One region of the Metabacillus sediminilitoris genome, then DNA from elsewhere that is predicted to be linked to it. Evidence: riboswitches for the same ligand, from Rfam matches in the RefSeq annotation. Region 1 holds a riboswitch; each other region holds the start of a gene.
What was found. Region 1 has a riboswitch for thiamine pyrophosphate ahead of GMB29_RS05030 (thiamine phosphate synthase). Riboswitches for the same ligand answer to the same signal wherever they lie in the genome.
Positions count from the first base shown of each region.

Region 2: another riboswitch for thiamine pyrophosphate. It lies ahead of GMB29_RS15240 (acetylornithine deacetylase); the one in region 1 lies ahead of GMB29_RS05030 (thiamine phosphate synthase).
Region 3: another riboswitch for thiamine pyrophosphate. It lies ahead of GMB29_RS19050 (ABC transporter substrate-binding protein); the one in region 1 lies ahead of GMB29_RS05030 (thiamine phosphate synthase).
Region 4: another riboswitch for thiamine pyrophosphate. It lies ahead of thiC (phosphomethylpyrimidine synthase ThiC); the one in region 1 lies ahead of GMB29_RS05030 (thiamine phosphate synthase).

Region 1 is NZ_CP046266.1:987,568-991,027, reverse strand. It holds gene thiO (glycine oxidase ThiO) at 1-987, opposite strand, end outside; gene GMB29_RS05030 (thiamine phosphate synthase) at 999-1,592, opposite strand; TPP riboswitch at 1,911-2,020, opposite strand; gene GMB29_RS05025 (monovalent cation:proton antiporter family protein) at 2,265-3,460, opposite strand, start outside.
Region 2 is NZ_CP046266.1:3,212,517-3,215,976, reverse strand. It holds gene GMB29_RS15245 (bile acid:sodium symporter family protein) at 98-1,081, shown strand; TPP riboswitch at 1,184-1,285, shown strand; gene GMB29_RS15240 (acetylornithine deacetylase) at 1,411-2,688, shown strand; gene tenA (thiaminase II) at 2,708-3,382, shown strand; gene GMB29_RS15230 (ABC transporter ATP-binding protein) at 3,375-3,460, shown strand, end outside.
Region 3 is NZ_CP046266.1:3,968,096-3,971,555, forward strand. It holds gene GMB29_RS19035 (ABC transporter ATP-binding protein) at 1-13, opposite strand, end outside; gene GMB29_RS19040 (ABC transporter permease) at 15-776, opposite strand; gene GMB29_RS19045 (thiamine-binding protein) at 776-1,066, opposite strand; gene GMB29_RS19050 (ABC transporter substrate-binding protein) at 1,080-2,075, opposite strand; TPP riboswitch at 2,170-2,279, opposite strand; gene GMB29_RS19055 (helix-turn-helix domain-containing protein) at 2,516-2,734, shown strand; gene GMB29_RS19060 (hypothetical protein) at 2,906-3,076, shown strand; gene spo0A (sporulation transcription factor Spo0A) at 3,412-3,460, opposite strand, start outside.
Region 4 is NZ_CP046266.1:3,188,261-3,191,720, reverse strand. It holds gene GMB29_RS15105 (YmaF family protein) at 1-253, shown strand, start outside; gene thiC (phosphomethylpyrimidine synthase ThiC) at 332-2,104, opposite strand; TPP riboswitch at 2,224-2,339, opposite strand; gene GMB29_RS15095 (MOSC domain-containing protein) at 2,490-3,137, opposite strand.

The DNA of each region.
Region 1 (3,460 bases):
ATGGCCTGTTGCAAAATAAATGTGTTCTCCATTCGGATGCTGGCCAATATATGGCTTTCCATCATGTGATTGTGGCCTCAACCCTGACCAAGTTTCATGTAGCTGTGAGGAAGCAATGCTTGGCATGATCGGTGTTATTTTTTCAATAAGCGACTGGATTCCTCCAATTGTCGGTGCTGTACTCCAATCATCTTCAACCATTGTTGCGCCGATAACGATTCTTCCATCCCCTTTCGGGACGATATAACAATGGTCATAAAAGATCGTTTTTTCTAAACTTATTTCGCTGCTTTTAACAGAAAGACATTCTCCCTTTACAGGCTTCATTCCTGCATTTACACCTAATTGCTTGAAGAAATGTCCACTCCACACGCCATTCGCTATCACGACTTTGTTAACACTAAAATCAGCTCGTGGAGTTGATAACGTATAGCCATTCTTTGACGTTTTTTTAATAGCATGTACAGGTGAATTTTCTAAAATTGTTGCTCCTAGTAAACTAGCAGACTTTGAAAATGCTGCACAAACATGTAGTGGTGAGACATGACCATCCTCTTTTATGTATAATGCCCCTTTAATACTCGTTGAAAGGGTTGATTCATGTTCAAGCACCATCTCTTTTTCATGCCATTCTACTGACTTATAGTAGCTTGCTGCTTCTTTTAAAGAATCAGCTTCATCATCATTCATGGCGATTTTATACATCCCTTTATCAACAAGCCCAATATTGATCTGTGATCGTTCTGAAAGTTCATATTGTAAGCTATGATATAGCCGTTGACTTTCTTTCGCAAATTGATAAAAAGCGTCATTTTTTTCAAGCTCAGAATTCGCTCCAAGCATACCAGCTGCAGCACTTGTTGCCCCTGTGCCGATTTTATGACTTTCTAAGACTAGGACAGAAACACCTTCTTTTGCTAAGTGATAGGCAATTGATTGACCAATGATGCCACCGCCGATTATTCCTACCTCATATTGTTTGTTCATGGTATTCCTCCTTAGGCAAAACTCGCTTTTATATTCTGTATGGCACGAGCAGGATGCTCACTTCCAATAACATATGACATAACAGCAACTCCACTCACTTTTATGCCTTTTAACTTTGGAATGGTATCCGGAACGATCCCGCCAATCGCAATCACTGGAATTTGGATATGTTGACATATGTCAGCTAATTGCTTTACTCCGCGTGGCAATAAAGCTGCTTTTGACTCAGTTGCGAACACATGACCAAACAATACATAATCTGCTCCCGCTCTTTCACATTCCATCGCCTCTTCAAGAGAATGAACTGAGCGGCCAATCCTTAATGCAGGTTCAAATTCCCTCACTCTTTCGATTGGAAAGCTATGCCCTGGTAAGTGCACATTAGGAATTTGATTAAGTAATGCGACATCAAGTCGGTCATTGATTACAAGCTTACGTCTTGGCACACCGCCATCAATTAATATTGCGACAATTTTCAGAATTTCAGAAACAGGTTTTGATTTTTCACGAATGTGGATAAAGTCTGCTTGTTTGTGAATCATTAAAATACGGGCAGTCACATCTTCCACTGTCTGTTTTCCATCTGTAATTACATGAATTTCCACTTTTCTCACCTTGATTTAATGATTTTTTTAAAATAAGGCTGTTTTCTCATACTTTGTTGGTATTTACCAAGTAGTGCAGTGTGGTTGATTGCAGCGAGAGATGCACGATGACCGTGGGGCGGGCGGTGAGCCTCCTCGGCGTAAACGCCTGCATGAGTCTCACCTGTCCCGCTGCACCCGCAGGAGTCTCGTAATCTGCTCCAATCAACCTTAAATAGTTTTTTCGTTCTAAAAGCAACAATCTCTTAGAAGAAAGTCTAAACCAAAAACAAAAAACCACTTTCCAAAATAAGAAAGTGGTTTATACACATAGTTATAAATATGCCGTATCCACTTCCCTACGCTGGTATGAACCAGATCAGGTTATAAGGGTCTTAAAGAAGCACTTTAATCTCAGCCCATACTATAGGGCTCCCCTAGCGGTTAATCATTATTAAGTTTTTTGTCTAGCTCCTGCGCCGCAGCCCCGAAGCACAGGACGTGCAAGTGCAGTCAATGCGACAGGATGTCGCGTTATTGACTGCCTCGAGATCATAAGCCACTCATGAATTGAAGGCAAAGAACGCCTTCTATTCATGCGCGTCTTATTTGCCTGAGGCTGAACAAGGCGCATCCGCTTTTCTCATATCTCTATCATACCAAATGATTAATAACTTTCAAGAGTAAAAGTTGTTATCTAAGCTCAAGCTCACGTTTTAACTCCTTCACATACTCTCTTGATCCTGTCACAATGAGACGATCCCCAACTTTCAGATCAGTATCTCCATGCGGGACTATGGAATCCTTTCCACGGAAGATTCGCACAAAAATAATATCGCCTGTAAACGGGAAATTTCGAAGTAAAATGTTGTTATATTTCGCGTTGCTTAAGTTGATTTGATACAGCATTGATTCCTGATTTGTTAAGATCTTCATCACACCTGGAGCTTCAATGAGTGCTCGAAGCATCGTTTTTGTAGAAAGTAATGTAGAAAACACATCAATACCGTGCTCTTTCAGTTTCATATCTAATTCTGGGGAAGCAACGCTTGCAATGATTCGATTCACTTCCTCTTCTTTTGCAAACAAAGCAATATCAGCATTTCTTTGTTCATCACCTGTTGCCACAACGATGAGGTCCACATCAAATGCATGTTGTTCTTTTAATGTTTCCACTTCAAAATCAGTGATTTCTTTTATTTCAAACATAGATTCAGCGATTTGCTTATCGATTTTATCTTGCTGTGTATGAAAGACAATTGTTTCATATAATTCGGGGTTTAGCTCTCTAGTAACAGGTAAGGATGTTTGATTTGCTCCAATAAATGCAACCTTAATTTTCGCCTGTTCTGTTTTATGTTTTGGGAAGAGCTTTTTAAAGAAAATCGGCGTAAAAATACTTGTTATGACTGCAACTAAAATAAGAGCTCCCGAAATTTCAGGAGTAATAATCTCCATACGTTCACCAACCGTTGCGGCGGCAATCACTAATGAAAGTGTTGAAGTTAAGAGAAATCCTGATGCAAGTGTTGTTTTGAGATCATACCAGCGTTTCAAGAAGAATATTGGTATGATTTTAGAAATTAAAAGTGCAATCAATAGTAAAGGAATTAATAAAAAGATTTTCGGATCTTTAAACAATGCCCAAATATCTAAGTCTACTCCAACCATCACAAAGAAAATCGGGATTAAAAACCCATAACCGAACGAATCAAGCTTCTGTACCATTTCCTTATTTGGTGATAATAACGAGACAAGAACACCTGCTAAAAATGCTCCAAGAATATTCTCAGCACCGATTGTTTCAGAGATGGCTACCAAAACAATAATAAGCGTAAATACAGCACGAGTACCGATCTGAATTGTTCCCTTTGACATCGTTTCAATAA
Region 2 (3,460 bases), 2.2 Mb from region 1:
TCGAATAAAACAATGTGATTTCAAAACTCACTTAATGCAATCCAAATTTGATACAATAAATCTACACATTGTTCATAATTAGTTAGGAGAATGCATAATGCTTCAAAAATTAAATCGGCAGCTTGAAAAATTCATGCCGTTTATTACACCAGCTAGCGTGATAATAGGAATCATATTTTCAGAACATCTATTAAGCCTCTCATTTTTAATTCCTTGGATTTTTGCACTTATGACGTTTTCAGGGAGTCTTGGTTCTAATTTTTCATCATTTAAAGGAGTTGCCAAAAGTCCGCTTCCCTTATTCATTATTCTCCTTCTCTTGCATGTTATTATGCCTGTTATCGCATGGATAACGGGACAGCTCATTTTTATGGATGATCATTTAATAGTGACTGGGTTAGTGTTAGGGGCTGTAATTCCAACTGGTGTCACAAGTGTCATTTGGGTGTCAATTTACAAAGGGAACATGGCGCTCGCTTTATCGATTATTTTAATTGATACAGTTTTATCACCATTCCTTGTACCGCAAACTCTATCACTTCTAGTCGGTCAGAATGTTGAGATGGACACATTTTCAATTATGAATGGATTGCTTTTTATGGTTGTATTGCCATCGTTAATAGGAATGCTAGTAAACCATTTATCAAAAGGCAAAAGTGTAAAAGCAGGAAAAATGTTATCGCCTTTTTCAAAATTAGGCCTTGCTACTGTTGTCATGATCAATGGTGCAGTTGTTGCCCCGTATGTTGTTGATTTTAATGGTAAGCTTTTCTTAATTGCGATAACTGTGTTTGTTTTAGCATGTGTATGTTATGTATTAATCTGGATGATTAGTAAATGGTTAAAGCAAGATCGAGAAACGAGAGCGGTTATGCTATTTACAGGCGGCATGAGGAATATAAGTGCTGGCGCTGTTATTGTTGTTCAATATTTTCCAGCTGCCGTTGCACTTCCTGTTATTATAGGGATGTTGTTTCAACAAATGTTAGCCTCCATTTTTGGCTCATTATTTAAAAGATTTGAAGATCGATCTGTTCATACGAAAAAACAACTTCCAGATAATGTGCGTGTATCATCATAACTGAATGCAGGGAATCGAAATGAATATAACTTATTGCCAAAAATAAGATAATGTGATAAAAATAGTGTAATCACTTGCTAAAAGATTCATAATTTAATAGTTATTCACCACTAGGGGAGCTGTTAAAGCTGAGAGAGACCTTTGTCTTGACCCTTATTACCTGATCTAGATAATACTAGCGTAGGGAAGAGGTGTTTGAATATACGTTTAAAAACATAGAATCAATTTGTATGTTTTTACAATGTTTTGCACAAATATTGAGCGTTCAAACCACTTCTTTCGATAAAGAAGTGGTTTTTTTGTACTTAAAAATACAAGGAGGTGTTTCGATGACAATCGAATTATCAGAATTAGTTGAGCAAATAGATAGTCGCAAAGATGAGTTGATTGATTTACTTAAAAAGCTGATTGAATTTAAAACACCGGCCCCGCCAGCCCGCAATACGAAGGAAGCTCAAACCTTTATTGCGAATTTTTTACAAGAAAAGGGTTTCATTATTGATATGTGGGATGTGTACCCGAATGATCCGAATGTTGTCGGTGTTCTGAATGGAAAAGAAGAGCATGCCTATAAAAGTTTAATCATTAACGGACATATTGATGTTGCCGAAGTAGGTAAGGATGAAAACTGGGATGTTGATCCTTTTATTCCAATTGTAAAAAATGGAGCGGTTATCGGCAGAGGTGCAGCTGATATGAAAGGTGGTTTAGCCGGGGCCTTATTTGCTATTCAGCTTTTACATGAAGCAGGAATTGACTTGCCAGGCAGCTTGCTTTTTCAATCTGTTATCGGAGAAGAAGTAGGTGAAGCAGGGACTCTCGAGTGCTGTAAACGAGGGTATAAAGCAGATTTTGCGGTCGTTGTTGATACAAGTGATTTACATATTCAAGGTCAAGGTGGCGTGATCACTGGATGGATTACAGTGAAAAGTGACCAAACCTTTCATGATGCAACAAGAAGGCAAATGATTCATGCAGGCGGGAAATTATTTGGAGCAAGTGCCATTGAGAAAATGATGGTGATCATAAATGGGTTACAGGAACTTGAACGTCACTGGGCTGTAACGAAAAGTTATCAAGGCTTCCTGCCAGGAACAAATACGATTAATCCAGCAGTCATTGAGGGTGGGAGACATGCGGCATTTATCGCAGATGAGTGCCGACTATGGATTACCGTCCACTATTATCCGAATGAAACACATGAACAAATTATTGAGGAAATAGAAGAACACATACGTCATGTCGCAAATGCTGATCCATGGCTTCGAAAAAATCCCCCTATATTTGAATGGGGAGGTAAGTCAATGATTGTTGACCGCGGGGAAATTTTTCCGTCACTTGAAGTTGATCCAAACGAGTTGGGGGTAAAGCAATTAGCATCTGCACATCGAGAAGTCATTCAAGAAGAGGTCATAATCGATGTTTCACCATCTGTAACAGATGGCGGATGGCTTGGTGAGGCTGGAATTCCGACAGCCATATATGGCCCGGGAAACTTACAAAATGCCCATGCAGTAAATGAGCAAGTATCGATCGGCCAGCTTGTTTCTTATACTAAAGTCATTTTGATGTTTATCTATAATTGGTGCAATACAAAACGTCTATAACAAATAAGGAGTGAAAAACATGAAATTCAGTCAGCGCTTAGTTGAAAAGGTTGTCCCATTATGGCAAAAAAATCATGTGCATCCGTTCGTACAAGGGATCGGCGATGGTACGTTAGAAAAAGAAAAATTTCGTTTTTATATGATTCAAGATTATTTATTTTTAATTGACTATGCAAAGCTATTTGCAATAGGTGCAGTAAAGGCTAAAGATCTTGTGACAATGGGGAAATTTGCTGCTCTTCTTGATGCCACAATAAATGAAGAAATGGAACTTCATCGTCAATATGCAAATCGCTTTGGGATCTCTCTTAACGAACTTGAAGCTGCCAAGCCTTCACCTACAACACTAGCCTATACTCATTATATGTTACATGTCAGTCAAAATGGCACACTTGCTGAACTCGTTTCATCCCTGCTTCCATGTATGTGGAGTTACTGGGAAATTGGAAAAGCATTAAATGAACGAGAAGGTGCAGATGAACATGAGTTTTATGGTGAGTGGATCAAAATGTATGCTTCAGATGATTTTGGAAAACTTGCCTTATGGTGCATTGATCTACTAGATGAATTAGCAGTAGGAAAGTCAGAATCTGAGCTGGATACATTGGAAGAAATTTTCCTAAACACAACGCGCTTTGAGTATATGTTTTGGGAAATGTCTTACAATGAAGCGATGTGGCCGACAGATGTATAAACCAGCGTTACAGTTTCAAAATGTCTCATTTGCCTATGAAAAAGAAAAGCTTCCGATTTTACAAAATTTTCATTTTCA
Region 3 (3,460 bases), 2.6 Mb from region 1:
TTAATATGCTCATATCATTTAGCTCCTTTTAACTGCCATCTAATAAGTAAGCGTTCTAATAGCATAATGATTGCGAAGAATATGAGACTAAGAGCCATAATGGCAAATATTGCAACAAACACACGATCAGCTCGAAATGAAGAAGAAGCTAGTGTCATGTATACCCCAACCCCCTCTTTGGCTCCGAGCCATTCAGAAATAACCGCTCCCATAATGCTATATGTAGCAGAAATTTTAATTCCAGAAAAAATCGCTGGAAGTGCGTGTGGCAGTTCCAGCTTCCAAAACAATTGTTGACGACTGGCACCTGACATTTTCATGTAATGGATTAAATCAGAAGCTGTTTGTTTAAAGCCATCAAGTGCTGCAACAGTAACCGGAAAAAAGCAGACAAGTGTAATAACGATCATTTTCGGCAAAACACCGAAACCAAACCATATGACGAGAAGGGGTGCTAAAACAATTACCGGGACATTTTGTGATAGAATGAGCAATGGATAAACAGACTCTCTCACAAATGGAACCACATGTAGTAACACTGCCGTTAATAATCCTATACAAACTCCGATTGCAAAACCTGAAAATCCAAGCTTTGTTGTCGCGAGCAAGTGTCCCGAAAAGCTTTCCCAGCCTGTGATCATTTCTTTGATAATCTTAGATGGTGCTGGTAAAAGCCACTCAGGGACATTAGTCTTTTTAACAAGAATTTCCCAAAGAAAAAAGAAAAGAAGGAGAACAATAATCGGTCTCCATCCCTTCAAGTAGTTCGTTTTCATTAGCGGTATTTCTCCGTTAAATCATCCATTGCAATTCCAGTTGGCTGATATAAGATTTTCACTTGAGAGATTACATTTCGGCTTCCCATTTCGATCATGCGCTCATTCATTTTTGTAATAATAGTAAATAATTGAGGAAGCTCACCTTCCATTGTGGTTTCCAATGGATGTACCTCATATTTCACACCTGCTTCAGCAATGATTTTAATTGCTTCATCCACATATGGAATGACATCCTCACCATTTTTTGTTTTCGGGATAATTTGTATGCTGATTAATGCATTGGTCATTTTTAACTACTCCTTACTTTGGTAAATATTCGTTTGTAAATGCTTTCTCTGCATCTAGTTGTTTTTCTAATAATTTATTTTCGTACATCCAATTTGCATAGTTTTCCCAAACTTCCTGCTTTTGTTCCCCCCATCTCGGTGCATCATCTTGATAGCGAGAAGCTAACCATTCTTGACTTTTCTTTACTAATTCAGGATCTAAGTCTGGAGCAGCTTTGATTAAGATGTCCGCTGCCTGGTCTGGGTTTTCAATTGCATACTTATAACCTTTTGAAACAGCAGATAAAAATTTCTTTGCTTGTTCTGGATTTGTTTCAAGTTTCTCTTCATTCGTAGCTAGCACAGGTGTATAATAATCAAGATTTTCACTATAGTCAGTTAAATAAATCATATTAATTTTTTCACCGCGTAACTCAGCTTCAATACCTGTCCAACCATAATAAATCCATGCAAAATCAATATCGCGTTTTACTGCTGTAAAAAAGTCAGCATCTCCAATATTTACAATCGAAACATCTTCAACATTTGCATCTTCCTGATTCATCAATGATGAGATGACTGATTTCTCAACAGGTGCTCCCCATCCTCCATATGTTTTCCCTGCGAAATCCTTTGGAGATTTAATATTTTTTTCAGCTGGTGAAGCAAAACCTGATGTATTGTGTTGAATGACTGCTGCAATTGAAACAAGTGGTACTCCTTGCACACGAGCTTGAGTAATACTTTCTTGATAGCTTACACCATAGTCTGCTTTACCTGAAGCAACGAGCTGATCAGCGCCTGTTTCTCCTGGCATAATGATTTCAACATCTAAGCCTTCCTCTTTAAAATATCCTTTTTCTTGTGCAACATATAAACCTGTATGATTTGTATTTGCCGTCCAATCAAGCACAACTGTAATTTTCTCATTCTTCTTCGTATTCTGATCTTTTTTTGCTGTATCTTGTCCATTTGCACACCCTGCAAGGAGAAGACCAAGTGAACAAAGCAGCACGATCCATTTTTTCATGACATTTCCTCCTGTTGTCTATGTAATAACGTTTTTGAAAAAATAAAAAAACACCCGGAAAAAGAACCCGCGCGTACGCAACAAACATATTTAATCTATCATCGAATATGTTTCCTCCGCTGGTCTTAACCAGTTCAGGTTCAAAGGGTCAGCATCTTACAGATCCAATCTCAACCAGTCACACTGGTTCCCCTACAATTCTTAGCTATTTACTTTTTCTATAAGGTATTATAACAGATAGACAAGAATTTGCTATAGAAAAAAACTTAGGATGGAGAATGTTTCGAAGAATGAAATGAAAAATAAAATATCAAAAGTACGTCATGAACTTCCCGAGTCTATAACTTACTATATAAATAAAAAATAGAACGAAGCATTAGTGAGTAAGTATCAATACGATTGATTGTATGGTATGCTTAGATAAAAGCGAGGTGTTAATTTTGACTGCATATAAAGCTAAGAAAAGTAATCTTAAAGAACTTTTATCAAAAAGCAACACTGAGCTTGATGTTCTTGCGACTAATACGAATATTCCAATGGAACAACTTACAGCGTATCTTGATACTAAGGTCATGAGTTTGAATAATGCAATGAGTATATCAAAAGAATTAAACTGTACAATAGAAGATCTTTATGTATGGAAAGTTTCTGAGGAGTGATTAAGTTCACTCTTTTTTATTTTCCTTGAAACAGTGAGAAAATTCATTGTATTGTTACACCTCATATTTTCGACAAATTAAGATTGGAATAAAATCTTTCACTTACATAGATTGATTTTGATTTCTGACCTATCATTACCTCATAAATGATGAAGAAAAAGGGTGAAACAATTGAAACAATATATTTTCACTGTCAATGCTAACAAAGTGCAGCGTGAGCTTATTATTAATGCTAGAGGTATAACAGAGGCAGTCGAACAAGTCATGCATATTTTGAAATTTGATGGAGTGAAAGGTTCTATTCAAATGAAAAGTATTCAATTTAAAGGTATTAAATATTAGCTAACCTGTTCCATACATGCGTTTATATTCCTACTCTACTCAGTTAAGTAAGCCTTTCTTATCCTTCCCAACTTCTTAGCAAATACTGCTAATTAAACGTATCTATCACACCACTTTTTATAGTTGGTATCCTACTCACGAAAGACCTACTCAAAGAAAATGAGTTCCCAATTGTATTATGACGTTAACGAAAATAAAAACCTCCCTAATTCTTGGAATAGTCCAATAAAAAAGAAGGTTGTTTTTTAAATATCCATAGGTATTCTTTAACCGGTCAGTTAGTATGATATTTCAGGTTAAACTCTATTCCTTGAAACTGCATACTCCTATCCATTTCAAGAAGCTTTATGTTCCAAGCGTAATTTATCCGCAACCATCGCGATA
Region 4 (3,460 bases), 2.2 Mb from region 1:
AGGCATTACTACTCTTGATAACCGCCATTATCATCGTTTTTATGGAAAAACAGGTCCTGCTATTCCTTTGGAAGGTGGAGGGCATTATCATTTGATAGATGAGAGGACATTTTATAATTATGATGAACCGCTCGAGGCACAATTCGGCGGAGTGATTTACGGAGAGCATGATCGGCCAAAACATGAACATCGATTTAGCGGCAAAACAATTGATATAATAGGGTATGACCCATTTTTTAAATCATTTTTATAATGAAGGAAATATCCCCACCTTAATCCAAGTATGTAAATAAGGTGGGGGAAAGATAAATAAAAGCAAAGTTATGTGACTTTATTTGTAGATAACAGATCCGCCGTCAATAAATTCCTTTGCTTTTTCCTTTAAGCCATTTTCTAGCATTTCTTGTTCGGAAAAATTGCCGTTCGTTGCCATTTGTCGAATATCTTGAGAAATTCTCATTGAACAGAATTTTGGCCCGCACATTGAACAGAAATGGGCTGTTTTTGCTCCTTCAGCAGGTAATGTTTCATCATGATATTCAAGAGCTTTTTCTGGATCCAGGGAAAGATTGAATTGATCATGCCATCTGAATTCAAATCTTGCTTTTGAAAGGGCATCATCACGATTTTGTGCGCCTGGATGTCCTTTTGCTAAGTCAGCCGCATGTGCAGCAATTTTATACGCAATAACACCTTCGCGTACATCATCTTTATTTGGTAAGCCAAGATGTTCTTTAGGTGTAACATAGCAAAGCATCGCTGTGCCAAACCAACCGATCATCGCTGCACCAATTGCAGATGTTATATGATCATAGCCTGGTGCAATATCTGTTGTTAATGGACCTAATGTATAAAAGGGTGCTTCCTTACAGATTTCCTGCTGTTTATCGACGTTTTCCTTTATTAAATGCATCGGTACATGACCAGGGCCTTCTATCATGACTTGAACATCATATTTCCAAGCAATTTCTGTTAATTCACCTAGTGTTTCTAGTTCAGCAAATTGTGCTTCATCATTGGCATCGGCAATAGAACCAGGTCTTAACCCATCACCAAGTGAGATAGAAATATCATATTTCGTTAAAATCTCACAAATTTCATTGAAATGTGTGTAGAGAAAGTTCTCCTTATGATGAGCAAGGCACCATTGTGCTAAAATAGAACCGCCTCGTGATACAATTCCTGTTGTACGTTTTGCTGTAAGTGGTATATATCGAAGCAGCACGCCAGCATGAATAGTAAAATAATCAACACCTTGTTCAGCTTGTTCAATTAGTGTGTCTCGATATACTTCCCATGTTAAATCTTCAGCAATACCGTTCACTTTTTCTAAAGCCTGGTAAATAGGTACCGTCCCTACAGGAACAGGAGAGTTACGAATGATCCATTCTCTCGTTGTGTGTATGTCCTTACCAGTCGATAAGTCCATAATATTATCAGCACCCCAGCGAGTTGCCCATGTCATCTTTTCCACTTCTTCTTCAATCGATGAGGAAACAGCGGAATTTCCGATATTTGCGTTGATCTTTACATGAAAATTCTTTCCGATAATCATTGGTTCACTTTCTGGATGATTGATATTAGCAGGGATAATGGCACGTCCTGCAGCTACCTCTTGGCGAACAAATTCAGGTTCCATAGACTCTCTAATCGCAATAAATTCCATCTCAGGAGTGATGATTCCTTTACGAGCATAGTGAAGCTGTGTGACGCTTTTTCCTTCTTTGGCCACTATTGGTTTTATATGTTGTGATGGAAATACTTCTAAATTTGTTTGCTTCTTCGTCAATTTATAGCCATTATCTTCAGGCTTTACAGTACGACCTTCATATCGTTCCACATCGTTTCGAGCTAAAATCCATTTCTCTCTTATTCTTGGCAGCCCTTTTCGAATATCAATTTCAGCGGTTACATCAGTATAAGGCCCGCTTGTATCGTATACTCTTATAGGTGGATTTGTTTCCTCACCATATGTATTTTTTGTTGGACTTTGAGAAATTTGCCTTACTGGTACTTTAACATCAGGGGTACTTCCTTGAACATAAACCTTTTTACTTCCTGGAAATGGCTGTTTGATATTAATTTTCATGATACTCCTCCTCATAAGTGAATGAACATGAATTCTTTCAGAAACAGCGAAAGGCAAAATAAAAACGGATTCTGATATTCAGAACCCGTTTGGAGTAGGTAATAACTGTAAAAAGGAACGAAGAAATGTCCTTTTAACAACTGTTACTACTTCCCTACGCTGGTATCATCCAGATCAGGTTCAAAGGGTCAAAGAACTTCAAGCGCGTTCTTCTCTCAGTCCAAGCTAATGGACTCCCCTAGTAGAAAATGGTATTAAGTTAAAATCAGTACTAACTATAACATAATTACTCTGCTAGTCAATGAAATATTTTTAAAATTTTTATTTTTGATCTTTTTGAACTAGAGAGAATTGAAAACGTAAGAGAAATAAGAGTTTTGACTTTATAGCTAAGAATCTATCATTGTTTTGCCTGATTATAAAGCTTTAACATTCTTTCTTTCCATTCTAAAGCAAGTTCATCGATCGAGAGAATGGATTCTATTTGGGAAAGATCCTTTTTATTAAAAAAGTATGTATGATGAATGGCTGCAATCGAAATTTCTTTAGGATGCTTTTTAAGTAATGTTATTGCAGAATCTGAAGTAATTGTGCCTTCCTGTAATACGCGAAAGAAATATCCAGTATAACCCACTTCAACAATTTTACTTAATAGTGTGTTAATGTTTGCATGTTTATTAATCGTTGAACATGGAAACCTGCCTTGTGATACTTGTAAAATTGCTGTACCAATTTGAAACACATCGCCAATACAGACATCTTTTTCTTCCATTGCGGTTGGTGTAAGATTCTCGCCAAATGCAGCATTTGGTAGACTTCTTCCATAAAGCTTTTCCCAATGTGCATAGTGTTCATATGGATAAACACATATAACTCTTTCGCTTCCGCCATGAAACTCATGATTTTCAACATCATCACCATCAACACGATGAGATAAAACCTCTAGTTTATCAACTTGTTTTTTTGAAATTCCAGAACGGTACTCTGTTCCGTTATAGGAGAGTGTTTTTGGCGTCCCTTTACTTAACCATATAATTTTTGCTGTCATATCGATCACATCCTAATTAGATTCCGATTTGGCATAAAAGTGCCACTAATTAATAATATGGAGAAATGGAGTTAGATTACAAGCCAAACATTTTAAAAAGCTATTCATATAAGAGGGGGGGTGTCTGATCAACGGCTAAAAAAATACATCAATAATGAATAATTGATGTACATGATCATACGATATGGCTTTTTTCAGGCTCTTTATCTTGTAGGAATGAATTTTCTTCATTCATTTTTATATTTAGCAAGTGATCCAGGTGTTGACTTGCCATTATTGTTCGATGAAGTGTAGCCCGTTTTCTTTTGTGATTTTTATCATTT